DNA from 2 places in the Arthrobacter stackebrandtii genome. Region 1 is predicted to be linked to the other one. Evidence: predicted binding sites of a transcription regulator. Region 1 holds the regulator's gene; the other holds the start of a gene.

Region 1 (7,114 bases):
TGTCTTCCTGTACCGCGAATTCTTCCCGGCGAAGTCAACCGACGACCCCATGGTGGCCGCCCTGCGCACCATGATGTCGACCAAGCCACGGGACCCGGACTATTTCTCCCTGTGGAACACGCCCTCCCGGCTTGGCGCCTCGATCTCGGCCAAGAACGTCATCACCGTGGATGTTTCCGCCGACGCCTTTGCACAAAAGGTGGATGCGGGGATCGCCCAGCGCTCCGTGGCGCAGCTGGTGTACACCGCCACCGCCGCGGCGGCCATGGCGGGGCTGGTTGATCCCAGCAGTTCCATCCAGGTCTCCGTCCTGGTGGACGGGCACACAGGCTACGACGCCTTTGGCCACGTGCCCCTGGACAAGCCCATGACCCGCGACGCATCCCTCGTGGCGCCGGTGTGGATCATCTCCCCCTCGCAGGGTGCACGGTACAAGACCCTGCCGCTGAAGGTTGAGGGCCAGGGGATCTCCCCCACAGGAACGCTGGCCTGGGAACTGGCCAAGAGCAGCAACGGCAAGGCGGACGAGCCGTACCTGAACGGTACTGTCGCGATTCCGGAGGGGGCCAACGAGCTGGGAACGTTCAGTTTCTCACTGATCCCGCCGCCGGGCTCCTATGAACTCTCCGTATTCATTGACGACCCCGCCTCACCCGGGACGAGGATCGGCGTCGACACCAAGTTGGTCCAGGTCGCCGAGCAAAACATCGAATAGCAGGCGCGCGTTCCCAACCGCCGGGGAATCGGCGCCGGGGTGTTGCGGCTGTCCAATGGGCCCGCCCGTGGAGAAAAGTTGGGCGGCACGGGACCGGCAGCCCGGAGGGCTCGAAACGACTGGTTCAATCCGGCCCGTCCCGATCCCTCTGAATCGATTCCCGGTGTCCGGGATCCGCAAGTGAACCCGCAGGCGGCGGCCTGGCACAATGACACCGCCTGCGCATTTGCTGGAGCACACCGAACCGGAACAGGAAGTGCCCAGGCAGCAGGATCGTGGCACGAGACGGAGACGTCGGGTGGTCTTGGCCGCAACTTCCACTCAGGTCAGGTCGCTTCGCTGGCGGCAGCCAGCTCCGGATCCTTCACCCGCCGTTTGGCGGCGGCGCCACGGATGGCCCCGGCCCCGTGGGCACGCGCCGGCGGGGCACCGCGTGGACTGCTCCCGGCTGCTACCAGCGGCCCAGTTCCTGGCTCAACAGCACGACGGCGGCAGGCCCGGCCGTGGACGAGCGCAGGACGTGGCGGCCCAGCAGGGCGGTCCGCGCCCCGGCGTCGGTGAAGGCGGCAACCTCCGCGGCGCTCATGCCGCCCTCCGGGCCAACAATCATCAAGACGCCCCCGGCAGCCGGCACCGGCGCGTTGCCTGCCGTTGCTTCGCCGGCGGCGGTCCCGGCCAGGGCCTGGCCGGACTGTGCATCCCGCCAGCTGCGGGCAATGTCCGCCACTGACTCGGTGGCATCCTCATGGAGTATCAGGGCCAGTCCGGCTGCGGCAATCTGTTCGCACACACCGGCCGTGCCGAGCAGCGGACCCACCACGGGAACGCTGGAGCGGCGTGCCTGCTTGGCTGCTGCGGCGACCACCGCCCGCCATTTTTCGGGCCCCTTGACGGCCTTGTCCATCTTCCAGCGCACGATGGAGCGCTCCGCCTGCCACGGGAACACCGCGTCGATGCCCAGCTCGGTGGCGGTCTCAACCGCCAGCTCGTCGCGGTCGCCCTTGGCCAGGGCCTGGACCAGCGTGAACGCCGGCACTGCGGCCGGCTCGTGCAGGACCTCCCGGACCTCGACCGTCAGGGAGGACTTGTCCGCCCCGGTGACGGTGCAGACCAAACGCAGCCCTGCGCCGTCGCACATGTCAACAGGCTCACCGGCGGCCAGCCGCTTGACGGTGGCCGCATGGCGGCCCTCCGCCCCGCCCAGGGTGAAGGAGTCGCCCGGCGTGAGCGGTGCCAGGTCCCCGGGGGCGGCGTAGAAGACGGGGTTGCTCATGGCGGCTAGAGGTTGCCGAGCTTGTCGCGCAGCTTGGCGAACATGCCGCCGCTGCTGACGAGCCGGCCCTCGGTGAACGTCTCGCCGCGGAGGGCGGCCAGCTGCTTCAGAAGCTCTTCCTGCGCGGCGTCGGGCTTGGTGGGGGTTTCCACGTGGATGTGGATCTTCAAATCCCCGCGGCCGAATCCGCGCAGGTGCGTCACGCCGAGGTTGCGCAGGTTGATAACCTCACCGGCCTGGGTGCCGGGCTTGATGCTGATGGGCTGTTCGCCGTCGAAGGTCTCAAACGTCAGCTCGGTGCCGAGGGCCGCGGCCGTCATGGGCACGCTGAGCGTGGCGTGCAGGTCGTCGCCCTCGCGGACGAATTCGGCGTCGTTGTTGACCTTCATCTCCACATAGAGGTCGCCGGAGGGGCCGCCTGCAGGGCCTGCCTCGCCCTGGCCGGAGAGCTGGATGCGCGTGCCGGTGCTGACGCCGGCGGGGACCTTGATGGTCAGGGTGCGGCGGTGGCGCACGCGGCCCTCGCCCATGCATTCGTTGCAGGGGTCCAGGATCTGGGTGCCGAAGCCCTGGCAGGAGTTGCAGGTGGCCAGGGTCATGACATTGCCCAGGATGGAGCGCATGGGGCGCTCAATCTGGCCGCTGCCGTGGCAGATGTCGCAGGTGGTGGGCGAGGTGCCGGGGCGGCAGCAGCTGCCGTCGCACGTGGGGCAGGTGATGGCGGTGTCAATTTCAAGCTTCTTGTTGACGCCGAACACGGCCTCGCGCAGCTCCACCCGGACCGTGATCAGGGCATCCTGGCCCCGGCGGGTGCGCGAGGCGGGGCCGCGGCCGCCGCCGCCACCGCCGCCAAAGAATGTCTCGAAAATGTCCTGGAAGGCGAAGCCGTCGCCGCCGTAGCCGCCACCGCCGCCGCCGTTGTCATTGCCATTTTCGTTGCCGGTGGTGTCGTAGATGCGGCGCTTCTGCGGGTCCGAGAGCACCTCGTAGGCGTGCGTGACCGCCTTGAAGCGGTCCTGCGCGTCCGGTGCGTCATTGACGTCGGGGTGCAGCTTCCGGGCAAGCTTGCGGTAGGCCTTCTTGATTTCCTCGGCCGTTGCATCGCGTGAGACGCCCAGGGCGTCGTAATGGTTGCTCAAAATGTGCTCTCTTGTAATGGGTGGAACGGTGGCCTGTTAGCCGGCCAAAATTCTGGAAAGATACTGTGCCACAGCGCGCACGCTGGACATGGTGTTGGGGTAGTCCATGCGGGTGGGGCCGACAATGCCCAGTTTGGCGCCCTCGCCGGGACCGTATCTGCTGGCCACCACGGATGCCTCGGCAAGCGAGTCGTGGGGATTTTCCCGCCCGATCACCACCGCCATGCCCAGGGAGTCCTGCGCCATCGCCTCCAACAGGCGCAGCAGCACCACCTGCTCCTCAAGCGCGTCGAGGACGGGGCCGATGCTCAGCGGGAAGTCGTTGTTGGAGCGGGCCAGGTTGGCGGTGCCGGCCATGACAATCCTGTCTTCGCGGGCATTGCGGGCCAGCAGCGCCAGCCCCTGGGCCAGCCGGGCGGCCGGGCCCTGCTCCGCCGGGGGCAGGGACAGTGGAATGCGGGAAACGGCGTCGGGCAGGGCCGCGACGGCCACGCCGTGCAGGGCGGCGAGGAACACCTGGCGCAGGGCCGCGAGTTCGGCATCCTCCAACACCGCTCCGACGTCGATCACGTTCTGCTCCACCTTGCCGGAGGCCAGGATCAGCACCACCAGGACCTGGCGGGCGGCCAGCGAGACAAACTCAATGTGCCGCACGGCGGCATCGCCGGAGCGCGGGTACTGGACCACCGCCACCTGGTGTGTCAGCTGGGCCAGGGCGCGGACGGTGCGCTCCAGGACGTCGTCGAGGTCGGTGGACCCCTCCAGCAGCACCGAAATGGCGCGGCGCTCAGCGGCGGAAAGGGGCTTGACGGTGGAAAGCTGGTCGACGAAGAGGCGGTAGCCCTTGTCAGTGGGGATGCGGCCGGAGCTGGTGTGCGGGGCCATGATCAGGCCCTCGTCCTCCAGTGCCGCCATGTCATTGCGGATGGTGGCGCTGGAGACGCCCAGGTGGTGCCGCTCGACGAGCGCTTTGGAGCCCACGGGCTCGCGCGTGTGGACATAGTCTTCAACAATGGCGCGAAGGACTTCCAGTTTCCGCGGTTCACTCATGCCGGCACCTCCTCTCCATGACAAACGTGCAGCTGACAAACGTGCAGCGGCCGGGCACTTTTATTAGCACTCTACCCAATCAAGTGCCAATTCTAATACTTTTTGCCCGGCCCTTCCCGGCCGCACCGCACCGCCAAATGCGCGGTCCCGGGCGGGCCCACCGGATAGCATGGGTTTTCAGCCTGCAGCGTTCGCCAAGAGCGTTGCCCGAACCATGCGACAGACAGGTTTCTTAGTGCACTACAACCAGTGGGGGCCCCAGGACCTCAGCGCCCCCGCAGCCAGGGTGCTGCCCAAGCTCGAGGCCCGCGCGGGCCTGGTCGTGGAGGACGTGCAGACCGGGTGGGCCGGCGCCGTCGTGCGGCTGGAAAAATCCGGCGGCATGCACATTGTGGAGCTGGCCGACCGGCGCAACAAGGTCCGCGCCTTCCCGCTCGGCTTCGGATTCCTGCATGAGGGCGAGCCCGTGGAGCTCATTGCACCGGTGCAGGCGCCAACAGTTCAGAAGCTGCGCACCGCGTCCGGCTCGGTGAAGGTGGCCGACACCCGCGCCAAGGTGGCCAAGGCCAGCCGCATCTGGGTGGAGGGCAAGCACGACGCCGAGCTTGTCGAGAAGGTGTGGGGAGACGACCTCCGGGTGGAGGGGATAGTGGTGGAGCCGCTGCGCGGAATCGACGACCTTGCCGCCGCCGTGGCCGATTTCTCCCCGGGGCCCAACCGGCGCCTGGGCATTCTGGTGGACCACCTGGTGCCCGGGTCAAAGGAATCCCGGATTGTGGCAAATCTCATGGCGTCCCCCGGCATGGGCCGCAACGTTCTGGTGGTGGGGCACCCGTACGTGGACGTGTGGCAGGCCATCAAGCCCTCCACCCTGGGCATCCCGGCCTGGCCCGTGGTGCCGCGCAGCATGGAGTGGAAACTGGGCATCCTGAAGGCCTTCGGCTGGCCGCACACCACCGCCGAAGACGTGGGCCTTGGCTGGCAGCGGCTGCTCTCACGCGTCAATTCCTACGCCGATCTGGAGCCGTCACTGCTGGGAAGGGTCGAGGAAGTCATTGATTTCCTCACGGCACCCGTATCCTAGAGACAGCGGCCGGGCTTGTGTCCGGCGCATCGTTTCCTTGTGCAGCACGTTGAAAGGCCCGTCCCTGTGAGTCATCCGACAACCCACACCAATGGTTCCCCCCAACCTCCGCTCACCCCCTCCGAGGACAAGCAGTGGGCTTTCATGTCCCACTGCGGCGGCATTCTCGGCTGCATCCCGTCGTTCTTCATCCACAAGTACGTCGGCCCGCGGGGCCGGTTCACGGAGCAGGAGTCGCTCGAGGCCCTGAACTTTACGCTGCCTCCCACCCTCGTTGCCGTGGCACTGAACCTGCTGGCACTGGTGTTCGTGTTCATCAACCCCCAGGTTGCCACGGTCTTTTCCATGCTGGCACTGCTGGTCTGGATCTTCCTGACGGTGTTCTCCGTGATTGCCGCCCTCCAGGTCAACAAGGGCCAGCCGTACCGCTACTCCCTGAACCTGCGCTGGCTCAAGTAGCCCCACACCTTAAGCAACTGACCCGCAGAACTCATCGAGAATCCAGTGATTCTTTGTGAGTTCTGCGGGTCAGTTTGCCTTAACGGGTTGCTCAGTCCACCAGGAGCGCGCGGGTGACCGCGTCACCCAGCAGGCGGCCCTTCAGGGTCAGCACGAGGGTGCCGGCGAACGCCTTCGCGGGGTCCACAAGTTCCTGTGCAATGAGCCCTGCAACGGCCTTGCGGGCGGCTGGCGACAGCGTGTCCGTGGGCAGCCCTTCCGAGAGCCTGGAGACGAGCATGATGCGTTCCAGCTCGCGCGTGTCTGCGTCGAGGGTCTCCCGGCCGGCGGCGGGCGACTCTCCCTTGTCCAGCCGGTTGGCGTAGGCGGTGGGGTGCTTGACATTCCACCAGCGCACGCCGCCCATGTGCGAGTGCGCGCCGGGGCCGATCCCCCACCAGTCGTCCCCGCGCCAATAGGCGAGGTTGTGCTGGCAGGCGTCCTCCGGGGTGCGTGACCAGTTGCTGACCTCATACCAGGACAGTCCGGCCTCGCTGAACAGCCTGTCGGCGAGTTCGTATTTGGTGGCGTGGTCGTCGTCGTCAATGTTCGGCACCTGGCCGCGCCGGATCTGCGCGGCCAGCTTGGTCCCTTCCTCAACGATCAGCGAGTAGGCGGAAATGTGGTCGGGCTCGTAGCTGAGGGCCGCACGCACGGACGTTTCCCAGTCGGCGACTGACTCCCCCGGAGTGCCGTAAATGAGGTCGACGCTCACGCTCAGGCCGATTTCACGCGCCCAGGCAACAGCCTGCGGCACCTTCTCGGGATTGTGGGTGCGGTCCAACACCTTGAGCACGTGCGGCACGGCGGACTGCATGCCGAAGGACACACGCGTGAATCCGCCGTCGAACAGTTCCTGCAGCGATTCGCGGGTCACGGAGTCCGGGTTGGCCTCGGTGGTGACCTCGGCGCCTTCTTCAATGCCCCATTGCTCGACGGCGGCGCCCAGGATTCGGGTAAGGTCGCCGGCGGGCAGGAGGGTGGGGGTGCCGCCGCCAAAAAAGACAGTGCTGAGCCTGCGCTCCGGCAGGCCCGAAGCCTTCATGGCGCGGGCGGCAAATTCCACCTCCTGCACGGCTGTTTCGGCGTAGGCGGCCTGTGAGGCGCCGCCGCCCAGTTCGGTGGCCGTGTAGGTGTTGAAGTCGCAGTAGCCGCAGCGCACGGCACAAAACGGAATGTGCGCGTACAAGCTGAACTTGCGCCCGGCCGCGCCGGCGGCGGCCTGCGCGGGCAGGACGCCGTCGGCCGGGGCCGGATCCCCGAGGGGCAGAACGCTGGGGGTCACTTCTTGGACTTGTCCTTTGCCGGCTCCTCGGAGGACAGTGCGGCGATGAAGGCTTCCTGGGGAACCTCCA
Region 2 (7,114 bases), 1.1 Mb from region 1:
AAGGATGCCGGCGTCGTCAACGAGCGGGAGCTTCTCAATCTTGTTCTTGGCCAGCAGGCCGGAGGCGTCTTCGCGGCTGATGCCGACCTTGCCGGTGATCAGCGGCATGTGCGTCATGACGTCGCGGACCAGGCGCTGGGAGTATTCGCTCTCCGGGATAAACACGGTGTCGCGGTTGGTGACGATGCCCACGAGACGTCCGCCTTCGTCAACCACGGGCAGGCCGGAGACGCGGAAGCGGGCGCACAGCTCGTCGAGGTCGGCGAGTGTGGCGTCGGGTCCAACGGTCACCGGGTTGGTGATCATGCCGGATTCGCTGCGCTTGACGAGGTCGACTTCCTCGGCCTGGCGCTCGATGGACAGGTTGCGGTGGATGACACCCAAGCCGCCCTGGCGGGCCATGGCGATGGCCATGCGCGATTCCGTCACGGTGTCCATGGCTGCGGACAGCAGCGGAGTCTGGACGGTGATGCGCTTGGAGACCCGCGAGCTGGTGTCGGCATCGGACGGGATGACGTTGGTGTGCCCGGGAAGGAGCAGGACGTCGTCGTAGGTCAGGCCAACAAAGGCAAAGGGGTCATGAATTTCAGGCTGGGACACGAAGGCTCCTTGGCAGGGGTAGAACCATTGGGGGATGCATCCGATGGCCTGTTCCGTGATTACGAAGCTGGCCTGTGCGTTGGTTACAGTCTAAAACGAAAGCCGCCTAGGCCCTATTCCCGAGTGCTGCGTCACATCGGGACGCCCCACGCTGCCCGTGGGGCGTGTCACGGCCGCCGGCGGCGACCCGGCAAAAGTGCCCTCAGCGCGTTGAGGATTGTGGCCAGGTCAACCAGTTCCTGGGACAGGGCGCCTGCCACGGCCGGGATGCAGCCGAACGCCGCAAGGACCATCAGCCCCACGCTGAGGATGATGCCGATCCAAATGCTCTGGACGGCGATCTTCATGGTGCGCCGGCCGATCTCAACCGACTGGGCAACCTTGGCCAGGTCGTCCAGCATGATGACCACATCCGCCGATTCGCTTGCCGCGGTGGAACCCTTGGCACCCATGGCGATGCCGACGTCGGCCGCGGCCAGGACGGGTGCGTCATTGATGCCGTCGCCCACCATCAGGACCGGACGGTGTTCCAGGGTGGTGACGATCCGGACCTTGTCCTCGGGGAGCAGCCCCGCCCTGACCTGGTCAATTCCGGCCTCCCGCGCGATGTGCTCCGCGGTGGACTGGGCGTCGCCGGTGAGCATGATCGCGTGGCCAACACCCATGGCATGCAACGAGGCGATGGTGGCGGCGGAGTTGGGCCGGATGGGGTCGCGCATGATCAAGGTTCCGGCGAAGCGGCCGTCGACGGCCACGTAGACGGCCAACTGCCCTGAGGCGAGCTCCGCGGCGGCCAGGCCGGAGGCGTTCTCCGCAATGAACGCCGGCTTGCCAACAATCACGGCGCGGCCGTTGCATGTGGCCGCCACCCCGTTTGTGGCGTGCTCAACCGCATCATCGGATGGGTGCAGTTCCAGGCCCCGGCTGAGGGCGGAGTCAATGACCGCAGAGGCAAGCACGTGGGAGGAATACTGCTCCGCGGACGCGGCAAGTGACAACAGTTCCCCTGCTCCGAATCCGCTCGCCGGCCGAACCTCTTCCAGCGTGGGGTGGCCGCCAGTCAGCGTGCCTGTCTTGTCAAAGGCGGCCGACCTGACCCGGGCCAGCTGTTCCAGCGTGCCGCCGCTCTTGATGATGATGCCGGCCTTGGCCGCACGACTCATGCCGCCCAGGAACGCGACGGGTGCGGCGATCAGCAGCGGGCACGGAGTTGCCACCACGAGGACCTCGGCAAAGCGCGCCGGATCCTTGCTAAGGAACCAGGCGAGACCCGCCAGCGCCAGTGCCACGATCGTGAACGGCACGGCGTACCTGTCGGCCAGTCGGACCACCGGAGCCTTGCTGTCGGCGGCCGCCTGGACGAGCGCAACGATGCGGCTGTATTGAGAATCCGCCTCCGTGGCAGTGACCTCCATACGCACGGCGGCGGATCCGTTGACGGTTCCGCTGATGACGGGTTCCCCGGCCACACGGTCCACGGGAAGGCTCTCCCCGGTGATGGCAGCCTCGTCAAATGACGCAGACTCCGAGCGCAGCAGCCCGTCCACCGGCACCACCTCGGCCGGCTTGATGACCAGAATGTCACCCACCCGGACCTCCGCCACGGACACTTCCTCCGTCGCCCCGTCGGCACCTTCGCGGTGGGCTGTGAGCGGTGCCCGGTCCAGGAGTGCCTTTAGTTCTCGCTGCGCACGGCCCGCCGCGTAGTCCTCCAGCGCCTCGCCGCCGGAGAGCATCAGGACAATGATCAAGGACGCGATGTACTCTCCCACCACCACCGTGGCGACAATGGCGGTCACGGCGAGGATGTCGATCCCCCAGTGTCCGCGCATGATGTCCCTGACCATGCCAATCCCCTGCTGGACCGCAATTCCGACGGCGTACACGCTCGCCACCCATTGTGCGGCCGTGTCCAGTCCCGACAGGGCCAGCCCGCCGGCCACCGCCATGACCACCAACGTCAGCGCCACAACGGGGTAACGGCGGATGAACCCGGCCAACTTTCCTGCCTTCCCGGGCTCATTCACGGGCGCCACATCATGGCGGCTCACAAGATCAAGCGGCGGCTGGTTCACAGAATCGTCCATGCTCAACAGTGTTGCCTGAGCCGGCCGTTATGCCAACTCCAACACCCCAACGCCACCTCCAACGAAAAATGACACCGCTCCCGCTTTCTGACACCGGGATATCGGTGTCAGAAAGCGGGAGCGGTGTCATAAATGCCAGATCAGGTGATCCGGCCAACTTCCGGCACGTTAGTGCTGGTGTCCTGCTTCGTCATCCTCGGCAGGCTTGTCCGTCACGAGAACTTCGGTGGTGAGCACCAAAGCCGCGATGGAGGCTGCATTGCGAAGGGCCGAGCGGGTGACCTTGACGGGGTCGATGACGCCGTCTTCGATCAGGTTGCCGTAGACGCCGGTGGCTGCGTTGAAGCCGAAGCCGTCTTCCAGCTCGCCAACCTTGTGCACCACAACGTAGCCGTCGTGGCCGGCGTTCTGGGCAATCCAGCGCAGCGGCTGGGCGATGGCCTTGCGGACCAGTTCAATGGCGGTTGCTGCGTCGCCGGTGAGGGCTGCAACGTTGGCATCTTCGTCCAGGGCCTTGCCGGCCTGCACCAGTGCGGAACCGCCACCGGCCACAATGCCTTCTTCCAAAGCTGCACGCGTTGCGGACACGGCGTCCTCAATGCGGTGCTTCTTTTCCTTCAGCTCGACCTCGGTGGCTGCGCCAACCTTGATCACGCCGATGCCGCCGGCCAGCTTGGCCAGGCGTTCCTGCAGCTTTTCCTTGTCCCAGTCGGAGTCGGTGCGCTTCAGTTCGGCGTGCAGCTGGGCAACACGGGCTGCCACATCGTCGGCCGTGCCGGCGCCGTCAACAATGGTGGTGTTGTCCTTGGTGACGGTGATGCGGCGAGCCGTACCCAGTACTTCCAGGCCAACCTGGTCCAGGGACAGGCCGATCTCCGGGGAGACAACCTGGGCGCCGGTCAGGATTGCAATGTCCTGCAGCATGGCCTTGCGGCGGTCGCCGAAGCCGGGAGCCTTGACGGCAACAACGTTCAGCGTGCCGCGCAGACGGTTCACGATCAGCGTGGACAGTGCCTCGCCGTCGACGTCTTCGGCAATGATGAACAGTGGCTTGTTGGCGGCAAGTGCCTTTTCCAGCAGCGGCAGGAATTCCTGCAGGTTGGAGATCTTGCCCTGGTTGATCAGGACCAGTGCGTCTTCCATGACTGCTTCCTGGCGTTCCGCGTCGGTGACGAAGTACGGGGACAGGTAGCCCTTGTCGAACTGCATGCCCTCGGTGAGGACCAGTTCGGTGGAGGTGGTGGAGGACTCTTCGATGGTGATGACACCATCCTTGCCGACCTTGTCGAACGCCTCGGCGAGCAGGTCGCCGATTTCCTGGCTCTGCGCGGAGATGGCAGCAACTTCTGCCACCTGGCCGCCGGCAACCGGGCGTGCGTTTTCGAGCAGGCGTGCGGCGATGGCTTCCACGGAAACCTGGATGCCGCGCTTGAGCTCGCCCGGTGCCGCACCTGCGGCAACGTTGCGCAGTCCTTCGCGGACCAGTGCCTGTGCCAGAACGGTGGCCGTGGTGGTGCCGTCGCCGGCAACATCGTTGGTCTTCGTGGCAACTTCCTTGGCCAGCTGTGCGCCGAGGTTTTCGTACGGGTCTTCCAGCTCCACCTCACGGGCGATGGTCACGCCGTCGTTCGTGATGGTGGGGGCGCCCCACTTCTTGTCGAGCACAACGTTGCGGCCGCGCGGGCCAAGCGTCACCTTGACGGTGTCGGCCAACTTGTTGATGCCGGCCTCGAGGGCCTTGCGGGCGTCGTCGTTGAATTCAAGCTGCTTTGCCATGTTTTTTGTCCTTTCACGCAAAGACCCCGCGGACGTGACCTAATCACGGTCCCGGTCGCGGGGCTTCACAAAGCGGTTGACGAAAGTCGTTACTTAACGACGATGGCCAGTACGTCGCGGGCCGAGAGGACGAGCAGCTCTTCGCCACCGGTCTTCACTTCGGTTCCACCGTACTTGGAGTAGATGACAACGTCGCCAACGGCAACATCGATCGGGACACGGTTGCCGTTGTCGTCAACGCGGCCGGGGCCCACTGCCACAACTTCGCCCTCCTGGGGCTTTTCCTTGGCAGTGTCCGGGATGACCAGACCTGATGCAGTGGTCAGCTCTGCTTCGAGCTGGCGAACAACAATACGATCCTCAAGAGGCTTAATAGAGACCGACACTCGGACCTCTCCTTCACACTAAAGTTCCATGGATGGTTGGCAGACTTCTTCGCCATGTGTATGGAGCCCAACCGTCGTCGCGGTGCCGGTGATGCTCCCATGGCCAAAAGGTTTGCGGGTTAGCAGCCTCAGGGTGAGAGTGCTAACTCTGACTCTATGGAATTGATTAGCACTCGGTCAAGGCGAGTGCCAGATTTTCCCCGTGAAGCACGACGGCGGCGGGCCGGGTTTCGCTCACGGCGCACCTTGGGCGGGCGGTCAGGACACCTACGCCGTTGTCATGAAGGCTGAGACTGTGCGGGCCGGCTGCCTGGCCTCGCTCCTGTATTTCGGGCTGCCGCGCACGGCCATGGCCCAAGCGGGCATCGTCTGGGCGCCTTCATGCTCTTGTCCCGCACGCGGCCCGCGGGATTTCCTTCCGGACACATCAAGGACGGAATCATCCGCAGGCCGCCTTCCGCCGTACGGTGCGGATACGTGTCCTTGGATCATGGGCGGTTCAGGCAACGCCGCAGCCCGTCTGGCTGTCGGTTCGGCGAAATGCACTTCGCCCATCAGGGGAGGGCAACGGGATGGTCCACTTCGATACTCGATCAACGCAACGTTCGACGGCTGCTGCCATCACGAGGCGGAGCAGCCGCCGGACGAGGATTCGATGCGCCTTTGGACCGCCCGGATGGAAGGGCCTGGCGAAAGCCGGCCGCGGGCACGTGGCCCGCCTGGATGGGTGAGTGGCAGATACCTTTGGCCGAGGCCATCGACGAGGCTAGGAGCACGTCGTGTCGAGCACGCTGGGCGGGGTCGACTGGAACGCCGACCTGGTGCGGGGCGGACCTGGCGCGGGAGATCCAGCAACTCAACCATCAGCCCGGCGATGGCCCGTGGGCGGGTGGCGTAACACTCCCGCTGGCATTGGCAGACCTGGGACTGATGGATGATTACGGGTTAGTCGTACAGCCGTCCTTGCGGATACGGGCCGACGCTGCTGGCAGGGCTCCGCGAACGAATCCAGCTCTAGCTCGTGGACAGTCACGATTTCCAGTCGGGAGCCGTCGCCATGCGATGCCGGCCCACTCAGTGAATGGTCTGACGGGGTTTGTTGTGGCATGTTGGCCGCTAGTTGGCGGGGCGCAGTCTTGCATCATCTGGGTAGGGTTGTGCCATGACATTCGCAAGCGCAGGAACACTCGGTGTCGTCCCCGGCAGGCGTGGCGAGCTGCTTGCCCATCTGACCCGGCGCAGTGACGTCCTCGGCCAGATCGGCTGTCTGGCGTATGAGGTGGGTGTCAGCGACGACGACCCCGACACAGTGTTCGTCGTGGAACTCTGGGAGAGCTCCGATGCGCACCAGGCATCCCTCACCTTGCCCGAGGTCCAAGCCTCCATAGCGGCAGCACAGCCACTCCTGTCCGGCGATTTTGGCGGGTTTCGCTTCAACGTCGTCGGATCACCATTACGCGACTGAACCGCGGTGCGCCGGGCTTTGATTCGACCAACCCTACCGAAATTTGGCGAAGACGCGCACCGGTCCGTCACTAAAATCGGCGCCTTCGGTCAGTCCCATGGACTCGTAGAAGGCACGTTGCCATGGCTCGTCGTCCGTGATGAGCACCGTCTGGCGCACATCGCAATATCTCTCGAGCACTTGTTCCAAGAGGGCTCGCCCGACGCCCGTTCCTTGATGTTCCGGATGAACCAGGATGTCTTGGAGATAGCAGATCGTCGCATCGTCGGAAATCGTCCGGGCAAGGCCAACCAGCCTGCCACCCGCATTCCAGGCAGATACGAGAAAGGCCGAATTCTTGACTGCTCGAAAGAGCACCTCTGGGTCGTTGGTGTAGCTCGTCCAGCCAACCGAGCCATACAGCGAAAGTAACTCGGCATCTGAAATGGCCGCGGAGGTCGACAACGTGAATGGTGGCATGCCTCCAATGTGGCTCTTCCGAATGCAGGGTGTAGGTGGGGTTGGTCAGTGATGAATCCGGGCGAGGAACTCGTTTCGGTATAGGTGAGGGCCTTGGTAGAGAATCAGATTGTCTAGATCCAGATTTTTCTACAGCAAGGCCCTCGTGTTCAACGCTACTCTTCAATGCCCTGACCTGACTACTTTCTGCCGCCTTGACAGGCTTGGTCTGGAAGCGACCGGGCAGTTCCTTGCTCCTGATCGTGCTGTGATTGCCTGTCGGGTGGTGGCCACGGATGAATGGTGCCGTAAGTGTGGCGGCCAAGGTATCCCGCGGGATACAGTGACCCGGGAACTCGGCC

The links. The regulator HrcA, encoded in region 1, represses chaperone genes, less so after heat shock. The targets are predictions, from matches to a motif close to TTNGCACTCGNNNNNNNCGAGTGCNAA.
Region 2: the regulator HrcA is predicted to act here: its motif matches at 5,016-5,042, upstream of groES (co-chaperone GroES).

The regions. Positions count from the first base shown of each region.
Region 1 is NZ_JAGIOI010000001.1:3,712,820-3,719,933, reverse strand. It holds gene JOF48_RS16250 (GerMN domain-containing protein) at 1-715, shown strand, start outside; gene JOF48_RS16245 (16S rRNA (uracil(1498)-N(3))-methyltransferase) at 1,167-1,988, opposite strand; gene dnaJ (molecular chaperone DnaJ) at 1,994-3,127, opposite strand; gene hrcA (heat-inducible transcriptional repressor HrcA) at 3,164-4,177, opposite strand; gene JOF48_RS16230 (DUF3097 domain-containing protein) at 4,413-5,261, shown strand; gene JOF48_RS16225 (DUF4870 domain-containing protein) at 5,328-5,720, shown strand; gene hemW (radical SAM family heme chaperone HemW) at 5,812-7,044, opposite strand; gene lepA (translation elongation factor 4) at 7,041-7,114, opposite strand, start outside.
Region 2 is NZ_JAGIOI010000001.1:2,571,153-2,578,266, reverse strand. It holds gene guaB (IMP dehydrogenase) at 1-600, opposite strand, end outside; gene JOF48_RS11050 (heavy metal translocating P-type ATPase) at 768-2,687, opposite strand; gene groL (chaperonin GroEL) at 2,856-4,463, opposite strand; gene groES (co-chaperone GroES) at 4,553-4,849, opposite strand; gene JOF48_RS11035 (putative quinol monooxygenase) at 6,012-6,314, shown strand; gene JOF48_RS11030 (GNAT family N-acetyltransferase) at 6,348-6,773, opposite strand; gene JOF48_RS11025 (ISL3 family transposase) at 6,919-7,114, shown strand, end outside.